DNA from 2 places in the Paenibacillus sp. FSL R5-0701 genome. Region 2 is predicted to be linked to the other one. Evidence: riboswitches for the same ligand, from Rfam matches in the RefSeq annotation. Region 2 holds a riboswitch; the other holds the start of a gene.
The links. A riboswitch is a leader RNA that binds a small molecule or an ion and turns the genes downstream of it on or off. The one in region 2 is predicted to bind glycine.
Positions count from the first base shown of each region.

Region 1: it holds a riboswitch for glycine, as region 2 does, so the genes downstream of both, gcvT (glycine cleavage system aminomethyltransferase GcvT) here and sdaAB (L-serine ammonia-lyase, iron-sulfur-dependent subunit beta) in region 2, are expected to answer to the same signal.

Region 1 is NZ_CP150230.1:5,383,896-5,391,587, reverse strand. It holds gene ptsP (phosphoenolpyruvate--protein phosphotransferase) at 1-441, shown strand, start outside; gene gcvPB (aminomethyl-transferring glycine dehydrogenase subunit GcvPB) at 679-2,118, opposite strand; gene gcvPA (aminomethyl-transferring glycine dehydrogenase subunit GcvPA) at 2,247-3,602, opposite strand; gene gcvT (glycine cleavage system aminomethyltransferase GcvT) at 3,599-4,735, opposite strand; glycine riboswitch at 5,056-5,178, opposite strand; gene gcvH (glycine cleavage system protein GcvH) at 5,523-5,915, shown strand; gene MKZ13_RS23775 (PTS mannitol transporter subunit IICB) at 6,335-7,692, shown strand, end outside.
Region 2 is NZ_CP150230.1:508,939-516,630, reverse strand. It holds gene MKZ13_RS02495 (response regulator transcription factor) at 1-528, opposite strand, end outside; gene MKZ13_RS02490 (alpha-glycosidase) at 757-2,517, shown strand; gene sdaAA (L-serine ammonia-lyase, iron-sulfur-dependent, subunit alpha) at 2,699-3,676, opposite strand; gene sdaAB (L-serine ammonia-lyase, iron-sulfur-dependent subunit beta) at 3,666-4,355, opposite strand; glycine riboswitch at 4,635-4,759, opposite strand; gene MKZ13_RS02475 (collagen-like triple helix repeat-containing protein) at 4,894-6,777, opposite strand; gene MKZ13_RS02470 (hypothetical protein) at 6,909-7,289, opposite strand; gene MKZ13_RS02465 (hypothetical protein) at 7,498-7,692, opposite strand, start outside.

The sequences.
Region 1 (7,692 bases), 2.3 Mb from region 2:
CAACTCGGAATCATGGTCGAAATTCCTTCGACTGCAGTTCTGGCGGATCAGTTTGCCAAAGAAGTGGATTTCTTCAGTATCGGAACGAACGATCTGATTCAATACACAATGGCTGCTGACCGTATGAACGAAAGAGTAGCGTATCTGTACCAACCTTACAACCCAGCCATTTTGCGTTTGGTTAAAATGGTTATCGATGCAGCGCATCGTGAAGGCAAATGGGTTGGCATGTGTGGTGAGATGGCAGGAGACGAAACAGCAATTCCATTGTTGCTTGGTCTTGGATTGGATGAGTTCAGCATGAGCGCAACCTCCATTCTGCCAGCTCGTAGTCAGATCACCAAATTGTCCCGTGCGGATATGCAGGAACTGGCTGCTAAAGCTCTGGATATGCAAACGGCTGAACAAGTTGTTGAATTGGTTCAAAGCATTCAAGCGTAATTTTGCCGGGGTTTCCTCCGGATTTGAGGTTTTTTCTTTTTCCGATAATAAGCTGCATTGATGTAGCGATTTTGCCGATATCCGCGATTCATTGTGGATATCGGCTTTTTTTGTTGCGTAGATGTATAGGGAATAAAGGGGAGTACGAGGGAAAAGTCCTGTAATGTCTAGCAAAAAAAATGCTCTTACTGGTGTAGTTAACATCAGCAAGAGCATGGATAAGAAACTCACTTAGTTTTAACTGCAAGCGCAGTTCAGTACAGGTTTGCGGGCTGCGGTAGTCTCATCGAGTCGAGTAACCGGTGTGCCATAAGGTGCGTTCAGGACTAATTCTGGTGTCTCTTCCGCTTCTTTGGCAATCCGTATCATCGTATCAATGAACCCATCCAGCGTTTCTTTACTTTCAGTTTCTGTCGGCTCGATCATGATGCATTCTTCGACGTTGAGCGGGAAGTACACCGTAGGTGGATGATATCCAAAATCAAGCAGTCGTTTGGCAACGTCAAGTGTGCGTACACCATATTGCTTCAACCCCCGTCCAGACATGACAAATTCATGTTTGCATACACCCGGATACGGAATCTCGTAGTAAGGTGCGAGACGGGCCATCATATAGTTAGCATTGAGTACCGCACATTCAGATACACGGCGCAATCCTTCCGGTCCATAGGTACGAATGTAGGCATAGGCACGTACCAATATACCGAAGTTACCGTAGTAGGCTTTCACTCGGCCAATGGATTGATCGCCTTCACGATCGAATGCATACATACCTTCATCCTTTTTGATCACCATGGGCTTAGGCAGGAACGGAATCAGACGGCTCTTCACCCCGACTGGTCCGGCGCCAGGTCCACCACCGCCATGAGGTGTACTCATCGTTTTGTGCAAGTTCAGATGCACCACGTCAAAGCCCATATCACCCGGACGGGTAATGCCCATAATGGCATTGGAGTTCGCGCCATCGTAATACAACAAGCCACCAGCCTGATGTACGATGGATGCAATCTCCTGAATGTCTTTCTCGAACAGACCAAGTGTATTCGGGTTGGTCAGCATCAATGCCGCCGTATCCGAACCGACTGCTGCACGGAGTGCGTCCAGATCGACCAGTCCGTCTGCGCGGGATGGAATCGTCACCGTTTCAAATCCTGCAACGGTAGCACTTGCCGGGTTGGTCCCGTGAGAAGAATCGGGCACGATGACTTTGGTACGTTGTTCACCACGACCTTCGTGGTAGGCACGAATCATCATAAGTCCAGTCCATTCGCCATGGGCACCAGCGGCTGGTTGCAGGGTCACAGCGTCCATGCCTGTCAGACCTGCAAGGTCGTTTTGCAATGTATATAACAGTTCAAGAGCACCTTGAATGCTGGATTCATGCTGGTACGGATGGATTTTGGCGAAACCGTTATAACGTGCAACATCCTCATTAATCTTTGGATTGTATTTCATCGTACAAGAGCCCAGTGGATAGAATCCGTTATCTACACCGAAGTTGCGACGGGACAGGGCTGTATAATGTCGAATAACATCTACCTCGAATACTTCCGGCAGTGCCGCTGCTTCCGAACGGAGCATTTCCCGGGGAATCAACGTATCGGCAGCCTGACGAGGAACGTCACTTTCTGGCAAGGAATAAGCGACACGTCCCGGGCTGCTGAGTTCAAAAATCAATGATTGTTCCGGAGCAGGAGATAAGGTCTGTGCACTAAATGTTGTATCCGTCTCAAATTGAGCCGAAGTGGAGACAGAGGTACCCGTTTCAGATTGTCCTTGTGCCGGTGTTGTCGTCGTTTCCTGAGTCACAGCGATCCCTCCAATGCTCGTGCGAATTCGTCAATTTCTTCCTTACTACGCCGTTCCGTAACAGCAATCAGCATATGTCCGGCAAGCTCCGGATAATCACGTCCGAGTTCGTAACCACCAATAAAGCCTGCATCCAGCAGTTTCAACTGAAGAGCATCCACGTCTGTTCCTTCAGGAAGTTTAATCACAAACTCATTGAATGTTGGTGCATTAAACGTCAGGCTAACACCAGGAATCGCAGTTAATGTATTCAGGGTGTAATGGCTCTTTTGCAGATTTAGATCCGCTACATCGATCATTCCTTGTTTCCCCATGATGGACATATAGACAGATGCGCTGAGTGCAAGCAAAGCCTGGTTGGAACAGATGTTGGATGTCGCCTTTTCGCGGCGGATATGCTGTTCACGTGCTTGCAGTGTGAGTACAAAACCACGTTTGCCGTTGCGATCGGTTGTCTGGCCTACAATTCGGCCAGGAATTCGGCGCATATGAGGCTTGGATACGGCGAAATATCCGCATGTTGGACCGCCGAGTGAAGCGGCGATGCCGAGGGGCTGCGCATCACCTACAACGATGTCGGCACCTAGCTTGCCTGGGGCTTCCAGCAGACCCAGCGATAGCGGGTTGGCACTTACAACGAGCAGTCCCTTGTGCGCATGCACCAGGTCGGCAGCCTGCTTTACATTTTCCACGGCACCGAAGAAGTTCGGGCTCTGGATCATGACAGCAGCGGTATCGTCCGATATGGCGGCTTGCAGGGCATCCCAATCAGTGACGCCATCCTTATAACCAATCTCAACAATCTCCAGACGGAGTCCGTGCGCATACGCCTGCAATACCTGACGGGCTTCCGGATGAACGGTACGGGATACGATGAGCTGTTTGCGACGAGTTGCCGCTGCGGCCAGATTACCTGCTTCTGCGAAGGCCGTTGCACCGTCATACATGCTGGCATTGGCTACAGCCATACCGCTTAATTCACAGATGTAGGATTGAAATTCGAAAATGGCCTGTAGTTCACCTTGGCTGATCTCAGGCTGATAAGGTGTGTAGGCGGTGTAAAACTCGGAACGGGAAATGACATGATTGATGACGGAAGGAACATGATGATCGTATATACCTGCGCCGAGGAAGCTGGCGTGTGTTTCAAAATTGGCGTTGGCGCCAGCTTGTTTGGACATGTGACGTGTCAGCGCATATTCATCAAGTTTGGAGGATACGGGCAGCTCGCCCTGATAACGGATCTCTTTTGGAATGTCCTGAAACAAATCCTCCAGCGTATCCACACCGATGGTTGCGAGCATGGCGCTCTGATCTTGCTCAGTCATGGGAATGTAACGGTGCTTGCTCATGCTTGATCAGCTCCTTGAGTAGGTGTCTTCGACGTACGTGTCCGTTTATGAAAAGGGGTCTTCACGACCTCCGCTTTCAGTTTCTTGCCGCGGATCTCAATCTCAAGCGGGGTTCCCAGCGCAGCGTATTTGCTGTCGATGAGGGCAAGCCCCAGATTACGCTTCAATGTAGGTGATTGCGTGCCTGTTGTCACTTCACCAATCTGTACGCCTTCGGCGTAAATCGGATAGTGGGGGCGGGGAATACCGCGCTCCAACACTTCGATGCCGACCAGTTTGCGGGCGGGCCCGTCAGTTTTTTGCTGTAACAAGGCTTCGTGTCCGATAAAAGGTCCGGCATTCAGCTTCACAAACATACCTACGCCAGCTTCGAGTGGAGAGATAGTTGCCGACAATTCCTGTCCATACAGGGGGAGCCTTGCTTCAAAGCGTAATGTGTCCCGGGCACCAAGTCCGGTCGGTACAAGTCCGTGACCTTCACCGGCTTGCATTAATCCATTCCAGACCACAGCAGCCTGGTCCGCAGGAACATATAGTTCAAAGCCATCTTCACCGGTATATCCGGTACGGGACAACAGTAATTTTACTCCACATACTTCAGCATCCTGCACAAAACGAAACGGTTCAATCGAGCTTACATCCGTATCTGTAACTTTCCCGATAATGTCTACAGCCAGTGGACCTTGCAAGGCGAGCAGCGCCGTTTGCTCCGAATCGTTGGTCATGCTTACGCCAGGGATCAAGTGCTCTTGCAGCCACGCCCAATCCTTGTCGATGTTGGAGGCGTTAACGACGAGCATATAATGCTGATCTTCCAGCTTATACACGAGCAGATCATCCACCACACCGCCATCTGGATAACACATCAGGGTGTACTGGGCTTGACCGGGAACCAGCGTGGTCACATCATTGGTCATCATTTGTTGCAAAAAAACTTCAGCCTGCTCACCCTGTACTGTGAATTCGCCCATATGGGATACATCAAACAGCCCAGCACGCTCGCGCACCGCTTCATGTTCTTTCTGGATTCCGCTAAATTGTACCGGAAGCTCCCAGCCTCCAAAATCAATGCACCGTACGCCTTCGTATTGCTGATACAGTGGGAAGAGTGGTGTTCTAAGCAAATCGGACATCAAATCACCTCGTCATAGGCCGTCAGCCGGCCGGATATACAATCGTGGATCAATGAACCAAGGTATTTTTAAATTTTCAGCTAGATATTTTCATCACATAAGTATGGTAAGGGCAGCTATGGCAGCGCCGTTCTACATCCTGTTTTTCGTTTTTTGGGAAAAAGGAAAAGGACAGGCCAAAGAATCGGCATGCCAAGTAGCACGCTTATTCTAAGGCTCTGTCCCTTGTACCTGAGAGTTACCCCGCTACGTTGTGCAGCAGGTTTCCCCTTGGGTGATCATAACGCCCGCACAGGGCGAATAGATGCTCTCCAGAGTTGCGTCCCGTAAAAGTCCTTTTGCCTGAGAGATTCACCTCCGCTTATCGGTGGTTTACTCCTTCGGCGTTACCTCATGTACATCCCGAATCGGGTGTCACGGGTAATCTCTCCCTTTACATTCATCCGCGGGTATAACATAGTCCAATAAACACATTTACTCCTTTCATTAAAACGTGAATCCACTACCGATGTCAAGAACGATATCATAGATAATGATTTAAAACCGAATATTTAATTTAGTTTTTATGTTATTGTTCGTATATTTAAAAAGACTACGCTTACTATTCTAATATTCACCAGTATATGAAGAAAGAGTGTAATCCGGTTACAGGATTTAGAGGTGTTCAGTAAATAAATTGTGAGGTATCTTGACATTTGATTCAAAAATATCATACGCTATGTTCTGGGAAAAAGGTTAAGGTCAAAGAACGCATGCACTCATTTAATGAAAAGCGAGGCGGATATCGATGAGCGAATTGAAAAGTGATTTCCTGTACAGTGAAGAGCACGAATGGGTGCAAACCGTAGGGGAGGATACTGTACGTATTGGCATTACCGAGTTCGCGCAGCATCAGCTGGGTGACATTGTGTTTGTGGAATTGCCTGACCTTGAAACCAATGTAAAAGCAGAGGACAGCATTGGAACGATCGAATCGGTCAAAACGGTGTCGGACTTGTTCTCTCCCGTCACAGGTTCAATTATTGCAGTCAATGATTCGTTGCAGGACTCCCCTGAACTTGTGAACAGCTCTCCTTACGAGGAAGGCTGGATGATTGAGATCCGTGTTGAGGGAGATCTGACAGCAGCATTGTCTACATTGATGAATGCAGACGCGTATCGGAAACATACGGAAGAATAGTTTTAACGAACTTGTACTTATTAACATATATTTTATAACCAAATGAAATGAGCTTCATATTGTTTTGACCTGTGTGAGCCGGATGCTTGCACAGGTTTTTTGTGCTTTAAAAGAATGGTTTTGAATGTGGATTGTAACAGATTGTGGATGTGAATCACCTGATTGGACCAAGCTATAGGTTAGAAAATGATTCTGGAAATGATAAAAGTCATAGGCGAAAAAATCCTTGTGTACCAATGGGTTCAGTCATTATGCATCAATTAAAACGATTACATAACCTAATGTTGTCATCATTGTTCATGACGAAAGTACGCTTTCATTTCATTGAACAGGAGAGCATTCTCGCTTAGGATTACAGCAGGGGAGAAATGATACCCCTTTCATAAATCATAATCACTTGATCCAAGGAGGATAATACAATGAGTAATTTGGACCAATCGTCCAATTCCAAAGGTGGGCTACGGGTTGGTGTTCAGCGTTTTGGCCGATTCCTGAGTGGTATGGTCATGCCAAATATGGGAGCGTTCATCGCCTGGGGATTAATTACGGCTCTGTTCATTCCAACAGGCTGGTTCCCTAACGAGACGCTTGCACAGCTAGTTGATCCGATGATCAAATATTTGCTGCCACTGTTAATTGGTTACACCGGAGGTACGATGGTGCATGGTCAGCGTGGTGGTGTCGTGGGTGCCATTATGACCATCGGGGTCATCGTGGGTAGTGATATCCCGATGTTCCTCGGTGCCATGATTGCCGGACCACTGGCAGCATGGATCATTAAAAAGTTTGATAAATCCATTGAAGGTAAAGTTAGAGCCGGATTTGAAATGCTGGTTAACAACTTCTCAGCCGGTATTATTGGCGGGATCTTGGGGATTTTTGCGCTACTGGGCATCGGGCCTGCTGTAGAAGCGATTAGCAAAGTATTGTCTGCCGGGGTACAAGGCTTAATGAATCTGGGCTTGTTACCGCTGGTCAACCTAATCATTGAACCAGGTAAAGTATTGTTCCTGAACAATGCAATCAACCACGGGATTCTGACACCAATTGCAACAGATCAAGCGAGAGAATTAGGGCAATCCGTATTATACATGCTTGAATCGAACCCGGGTCCGGGACTTGGTATCTTGCTTGCTTACTGTTTCTTCGGACGCGGAATGGCCAAATCTTCTGCACCGGGTGCTGTTATCATTCATTTCTTCGGGGGAATTCATGAGATCTACTTCCCTTACATTTTGATGAGACCGATTCTGATTCTTGCCGCAATTGCGGGTGGCGTCGCAGGTACATTAACATTCATGCTCACTGGAGCAGGACTTGTTTCGGCACCATCACCGGGTAGTATTATCGCGTATTTCCTCTTAACACCAAAAGGTGGATACCTGCCGATGCTCGCAGGGGTGCTTGTAGCAGCAGTTGTATCCTTCCTGGTTGCAGCAGTGTTGCTGAAAACGGGTAAACAAAAGGACGAAGATCTGGAGTCCGCATCCAGTCGGATGAAAGACATGAAGAGTCAAGGAACCGTGCCAAACGCTGGTATTACGGCTAATCAACGTGAAGCAGACAGAGTCGCAGATATGGCTTCTTCTACAGTGAAAACAGATGTGAAGAAAATTGTCTTCTCCTGTGATGCAGGCATGGGGTCGAGTGCCATGGGCGCTTCCATTCTACGCAAGAAGATGAAGGCAGAGGGGATTGACGTTACGGTGACCAATACGGCTATCAGTGATATCCCGCCGGATGCAGATGTGGTAATTACACAACAAGTATTAACCGA
Region 2 (7,692 bases):
CTGTTCTTTCGTTCGAATCATGCCCATATGTCGTAGCAGGTAGGCGAAGATGTGGAACTGTTTTCCCGATAAAATAATCTCATTTCCCGTCTCCTCATTCACGATTCGGTTGTCCTTCTCATAGATGGAGAGATGATCCAGCTTCAGGGCTGTATCCGATGAGACCGCAGTTCCCGCCTTCCGCAGTTGTACTTCAATCCGGGCAGCCAGTTCATCGGGGTGAAATGGTTTGGTCACATAGTCATCGGCAAAATCAAGACCGTGCAACTTGTCGTCAATGGACGTTCTGGCCGAGAGCATGACAATCGGCACCGCGGGATGCTCTTTTTTCAGTCGCTGGCCCACCGTAAATCCATCCAGCCCGGGCAGCATGACATCCAGAATAATGAGTGAGCAACCGATAGCAGCCTCCGCTGCACCTTCACCACTGCCGAGCCATACCACCTCATAACCGCGCTCCTCCAGATCGGCTCTGACCCAAGTCGCAATTTCCGTATCATCTTCAATATATAACAGTTTGGTTTTCATCCGAATATTCGTTTCCTTTCTGCCCTCATTGGGTTAATGATATATCTGAGCATCATCATAATAAAAGCTGTCTATAACATATGGATTCATGTCTTGTTGAAACAATGTTGAAGTCCTTTACGTTACCACACATTCTAATTATAGCGTATTCATTAACGTGGGGAATGTCATATTAATCAAGTCTACCAAGTACATACTATATCCACACCTGACGGGAGGAAATTCATTATGCTGCTGGAAGCCATCTATCATCAACCGAAACGAAACTGGGCCTATGCCTATGACCAAGATACAATCCATCTGCGTTTGCGTGCCAAAAAGAATGATCTGACCGAGGTACATGCCCTGACCGGGGATAAATATTCGTGGGATGCAACCAAAGCGCTGGTTCCTTTAACAAAGTTCACCTCTGACTCCATGTTCGATTATTACGAGGGTGAGGTGAAACCTCCCTACCACCGACTGAAATACTCTTTTCTGCTCAGAAACGGAGACGAACAGATCTGGATGACCGAGACGGGCTTCCAGGAAGAAGAACCGGACGATCCAGGTCGTATGTTCCAGTTCCCTTATATTCATGCCGGAGCTGTATTCACAACCCCTGCGTGGGTTAAGGATGCGGTGTTCTATCAGATTTTTCCCGAACGATTCGCCAACGGCAACCCGGATATTAGTCCGGAAAAGGTAGAGCCGTGGGGCGGTGAGCCAACACCTTTCAATTTCTTCGGCGGTGACCTTCAGGGCGTGATCGACCATCTGGATTACATCAGCGATCTTGGCATTAATGCGATCTACTTCACACCCATCTTCGAAGCCACCACCAATCACAAATACGATACCGAGGACTATCTGCGGGTAGACCGGCACTTTGGTGACGCAGACACCGTGAAAAGACTGGTCGAGCTGTGCCATGCACGTGGAATTCGCGTACTTCTGGATGCTGTGTTCAACCATTCCGGGAAGACATTTGCGCCGTTTGTGGATGTGCAGAAGAACGGCGAGCAATCCAAATACAAGGACTGGTTCCATGTACACGAATACCCGCTGGACGTGAAGGATGGCATTCCAACGTATGAGACCTTCGGATTCGAAGCGCATATGCCAAAGCTCAATACGGAGAATGCCGAGGTGAAGGCCTATCTGCTGGAGGTTGCCGAGTATTGGATCAAGGAAGTGGGTGCGGACGGGTGGCGGCTGGATGTGGCAGACGAAGTGGACGATGCATTCTGGCGTGATTTCCGCCGTGTAGTCAAAGCGGCTAATCCGGATGCTTACATTCTGGGCGAAGTATGGAACGAGTCTTCCTCCTGGCTGCAAGGTGACCAGTTCGATGCATCCATGAACTACCCTTTTACCGATGCCGTGAATGCTTTCTTTGTGAAAAATACAATGCACGCCGAGCAATTCGCAAACTCCATCGGGCGACAGTTATCCCGTTATCCGCTTCAGGCCAGCGAAGTGGCGTTTAACTTGCTGGACAGCCACGATACCCCGCGGCTGCTCACGCTGTGTGAAGGCGACCAGCGCAAGATGAAGCTGGCTGCGTTATTCCAGTTCAGTTACATGGGCGCGCCATGCATCTATTACGGAGACGAGATTGGCATGGACGGTGAACATGATCCGGGCTGCCGTAAATGCATGGAATGGGATGAAGCGAAGCAGGACCGAGAGTTGTTCGACTTTTATCAGAAACTGATCTCCTTGCGTCATGCTCATCCTGCCCTGCGTGCAGAAGGCACCGTTCGTTTTCTCCAGGCTCGTCCCGATGGCAGCCAACTGGTATTGGAGCGGCAAAGTAAGGAGGAACGAATTCTGGTTCTGTTCAATCGATCAGAAGAGACGGCTATTGTCGAGCTGGAGGCCGGTGACGAGGAATGGACCGAGTTATTCGGCGGAAACCATCGTACCGCCAAGGAAGATGGCGTACTCTCCATTGAACTGCCCGCGTATGGATATGCCGTATTAAGTACGGCTGTGAGCCAGGACTAGAGTTATAATACACATACGTCTGAGCCACATCTAAGTAGCCTATCTTCGCTTCATCTGCAGCATAAAACAAGCGTCCTGCATAACCCGGATTCGGGTTCGCGGACGCTTGTTTTTGTATTTTTGTATTCGCCGTTATACATAATAATGTCACTGATTTATATATAGGTGGTCCCGGTTCAGCTTAAACCTGAGTATCCTTGTCCACTTGAGCATTGTCCGCCCCACTTGTAGTTGTGTCAGAATCTGCTGGCTTCGACTCCGGCTCAGGCTCTGCACGCTTTGCCTTTGGTTTAGCCAGCTTTTGCATCATTTTGCGGCCGGTTGGCGTCTGGGCCAACCCGCCCTGGGCTGTCTCCCGATGGCGGCTCGGCATCGCACTGCCTACTTCCAGCATAACGTCGATGACTTCATCTGATGGAATAGCACTACGCACTCCGGCCAGGGCCATGTCAGCCGCAGCCAGCGCCGTGACTGCACCCAGTCCATTACGGACGATGCACGGGATTTCAACGAGGCCTGCGACCGGATCGCAGATAAGGCCCAGTGTATTTTTTAACGCCAAACCAACGGCATGAACGACCTGTTCCGGTGTACCTCCACGCAGTTCAACCATGGCACCCGCAGCCATGCCAATAGCGGAACCCACTTCCGCCTGACAGCCACCTTCGGCACCGGAGATAAATGAATTGTTGGCAATAACATAACCAATTGCTCCCGCACAGAACAACCCGTTCACCAAATGTTCATCCGTCCAGCCAAATCGCTCCTGTGAACTGATAAACACACCCGGGATAATACCACAGGAACCGGCTGTTGGTGTTGCCACAATCCGGCCCATGGAGGCATTCACTTCAGATACACACAGGGCATACGCCATGGCAAGTGCGGAAGCATCTCCTGAACAAGTCTCACCCTTGCGAATGTACTCGGCCATTTTTTTACCGTCTCCACCCGTTAACCCACTGCGTGATGTTGTATCTTCCGTTAACCCTTTGCGTACCGCTTCCTTCATCACCTGATAATATTCAGACATCTGCTTCACAACATCCGCTTCCGGTGTATTGGTCTCCTGAACCTGCTCCTCGATCATCAGCTGAGCGATGGTTTTGGATTCTGCTGTACAGATCGTATTCAGTTCGTGCAAATGTTTAAACCGCATCCGAATCAACTCCGCTCTTCAAATCGATAACACGAATGTCCAGCACATGGCCCAGCTCCTTTAGACGCTTGAGCATATCAGGATTAGGCACACCATCCATTTCCATCGCGGTGAGTGCTTCGCCATCACGGGCTTTCCGGTCCACCTGCATATACCCGATGTTAACCCCGGATGAACTGATCGTGGACGTCACTGACGCGAGTACGCCCGCTTTATCCGCATGCCGCAGAACCAGTGTTGGGAACTCACCACTAATCTGAACACGAAAATCATTCATCGAATGCACTGATACACTGCCACCACCAATGGATGCACCGATTAAGGAGCAGGCACGTTCTCCATGCCACAACTCAATTTTGACCGTATTTGGATGAGGAGCAGGCAGGCCACTTGTATAAAACTCAACCTCCATGCCCGCTTCCTCTGCGTATCGCTCCGCATCCGGGATACGCGGATCGTCTGTGACATAGTCCAGCAGACCGCCGATCAGTGCCAGGTCTGTTCCGTGCCCCTGATACGTATCAGCGAATGAACCGTATAACGTCAACCGGGCACGATCTGGCGTACATCCCAGCCACTGACGAGCAATTCTTCCTAACCTTGCCGCACCAGCTGTATGTGAACTTGAAGGCCCCGTCATCGACGGACCAATAATTGAGAAAACATCTTTAAATCGCACCTTGTAACCCTCCATTATTAATCATGATTCAATTTTGTAAAATGTATTCGTCATTTCGATCCAGGAGTTCCATCCACAATGACCCTTATTTAGGGTATGATGACATCAAAAAAGGACAGAAGAAGGCCTTAGGCCCTCTCTCTGTCCTCGATACCTGAGAGTTTCACGATCAGTAGTGTCTCACGACAAGGTGCACTGCCTGCAATTACAGACAAAGTCACCGGGCAGACTGATCATATACCCCTTGGGTGGCGCAATTCGCGCACTCTCCAGAGTTGCGTCCAACGATGGTACATTTACCTGAGAGATTAACCACTGCGCCGGGTGCGCAGCAGCTTGCTCCTTCGGTGCCTGAACACTAGCCATTGTGCTCGACTAAGCCAGGTCTCTCCCGCTCGTTATCATCCGCTGTATTATTTTAATTGGATTCGAATTGGTATATTTCTAAATTTTTGATCAAGTATACCCATAGAGTAATGTACAATATCATATATGTCAACAAAAGTAACGTGTAATTATCATAAGTTCGATGTCTATTTTAACTGAAGCGAATAGCATTCAGATTTCTCACTTCCGCTGAGGCACTAGTGACGCTTGTAGTGGTTGTAAATTGGATACTTATCGTGTATGTGTTAGTCGTTGTAGCCGGGGATGTATCCACGTAAGTGTTGGAGGAAAGAAACCTTAACGTGCCGGCAGCATTACCGGTTCGTGAGAGTTGCAATTGATTAATTAAAACTCCGTTACGTCTCAGGTTAATGTTATACGCGATACTCCAGTTAGACCCTACAACTATTGCTACTTGTGTACTATTATCGATTTTCACGCGTTGACCTGCCACTACAGGTACATTAAGTGTCTGAATCGTCGTTTCAGCTACTAATGAAAGACCCAACGCCGTGGTCTGGCTATCAGCAAACAAGGAAGAGTCTGCCGGAGCCGAAGCTGCAGTTGATCCGGTCGCACCTGTAGCCCCAGTGGCTCCGGTCGCTCCCGTCAGTCCTGTCGCTCCTGTAACACCAGTGACTCCCGTCGTTCCCGTTACTCCCGTTGCACCTGTAACACCAGTGACCCCTGTCGTTCCCGTCAGTCCGGTCGCTCCTGTAACACCAGTGACTCCGGTCGCTCCCGTTGCTCCCGTTACACCAGCCGTCCCGGTTGTTCCCGTCACGCCTGTCGCACCTGTAGCCCCAGTGACTCCCGTCGTTCCCGTCAGTCCTGTCGCTCCTGTAACACCAGTGAATCCCGTCGTTCCTGTAACGCCTGTTGCCCCCGTATCTCCAGTGACTCCGGTCGTCCCCGTTACGCCTGTTGCACCCGTATCTCCAGTTACTCCGGTCGCACCCGTTACGCCTGTCGCGCCTGTAACCCCAGTAACTCCAGTCGTTCCCGTTACGCCTGTTGCACCTGTAACCCCAGTATCTCCCGTGTTTCCCGTAACTCCCGTTGCACCCGTAGCACCAGTAGCTCCGGTCGCACCCGTTACGCCTGTTGCACCTGTATCTCCAGTAGCTCCGGTCGCCCCCGTTACACCTGTAGCACCAGTTACCCCAGCTACTCCAGTCGTTCCCGTTACGCCTGTAGCACCTGTAACCCCGGTACCTCCAGTTGCCCCTGTTACGCCTGTAACACCAGTGACTCCCGTCGTTCCCGTTACTCCCGTTGCACCTGTAGACCCAGTATCTCCGGTCGTTCCTGTAACGCCTGTGACACCTGTCGCACCCGTTTCACCAGTAATTCCGGTTGCTCCCGTTACACCTGTCGCACCTGTAACACCAGTATCTCCGGTCGTTCCTGTCACGCCTGTCGCACCTGTAATACCAGTAATTCCGGTGGCTCCCGTGACTCCTGTCGCGCCTGTATCTCCAGTAATTCCGGTGGCTCCCGTGACTCCTGTCGCGCCTGTATCTCCAGTAATTCCGGTCGTTCCCGTCACGCCTGTCGCGCCTGTATCTCCAGTGATTCCGGTCGTTCCCGTCACGCCTGTTGCACCTGTATCTCCAGTGGCTCCGGTTGCTCCCGTCGCACCTGTATCACCAGTGACTCCGGTGGCTCCCGTGACTCCTGTCGCACCTGTATCACCAGTAATTCCGGTGGCTCCCGTGACTCCTGTCGTGCCTGTATCTCCAGTAATTCCGGTCGTTCCCGTCACGCCTGTCGCGCCTGTATCTCCAGTAATTCCAGTTGCTCCCGTCACACCTGTTGCACCTGTATCTCCAGTCGTTCCCGTCAGTCCTGTCACGCCCGTATCTCCAGTGACCCCTGTCGTTCCCGTCAGTCCTGTCGCTCCTGTATCTCCAGTGACTCCCGTCGTTCCCGTTACTCCCGTCGCACCTGTATCTCCAGTAACTCCGGTCGTTCCCGTTACTCCCGTTGCACCTGTAGCACCAGTGACTCCTGTCGTTCCTGTCAGTCCTGTCACGCCCGTATCTCCAGTGACCCCTGTCGTCCCCGTTAGTCCTGTCGCACCTGTAACACCGGTGACTCCCGTCGTTCCCGTTGCACCTGTAGCCCCAGTACCTCCAGTGACTCCGGTCACGCCAGTGGCTCCAGTTACACCTGAAATAGCGCACTGTATCCACCCAGTAATTCCTCAGATACGAGACGGTGGGCGGTGACCAGTTCTCCATTCTGGTTTTTACCCCAGACCGAAATCTGCACATCCTCCACAGTAGCATCGCCCGTTGTAAAAACAAATTCAAACCCGTCCAAATTTGCATAAAAATCTTTGGTTATTACCTGATTAGGTTGAACATTGAATAACTCTTCAATATATAATGTGCGTACACCTACCAAATAATATCCTTGAACAAGAACTGTATAAATACTAATCATATTCCTATTATCCAGCCTTACCGTAATTCTCTGGGTAGGACGCTCGCCGCTTCCCACCACTATATTATTTTCTATTGGCCCTGTTGATAAAACAGCCATCCTGCGATGCCCCCTTCTCCTGCCTCCATCACCAAATCAAGATTGTCTTCTATAAATATGCATATTGAACTGTAAACGTGAAGTTGCCCTCTTGCCTTTTTGGAATGGACTGAAAGGAGATCGAATGGATATCCACCACACCAAAAGGAGAATATACAAAAAAAGCTGCCGCTTCGTTTCTGCGGCAACCTTATTATTATTCTTTAGCTCATCTAGACGGTTTGGGAAGGGTCAGTTCTTCCGCCCAAGCTTGTAGCTTTGCCTTTGTCCATCCTTCGTTTTCACCCATGATGGAGTACCGCAAACCTTTCTCACTCCATGATATGTTCCGAATGCTCTTCATATATGAACCCTCGGTGTTACGAACCTTAATTTTGGCTTCATCCGGCATTAGTGTATCGTC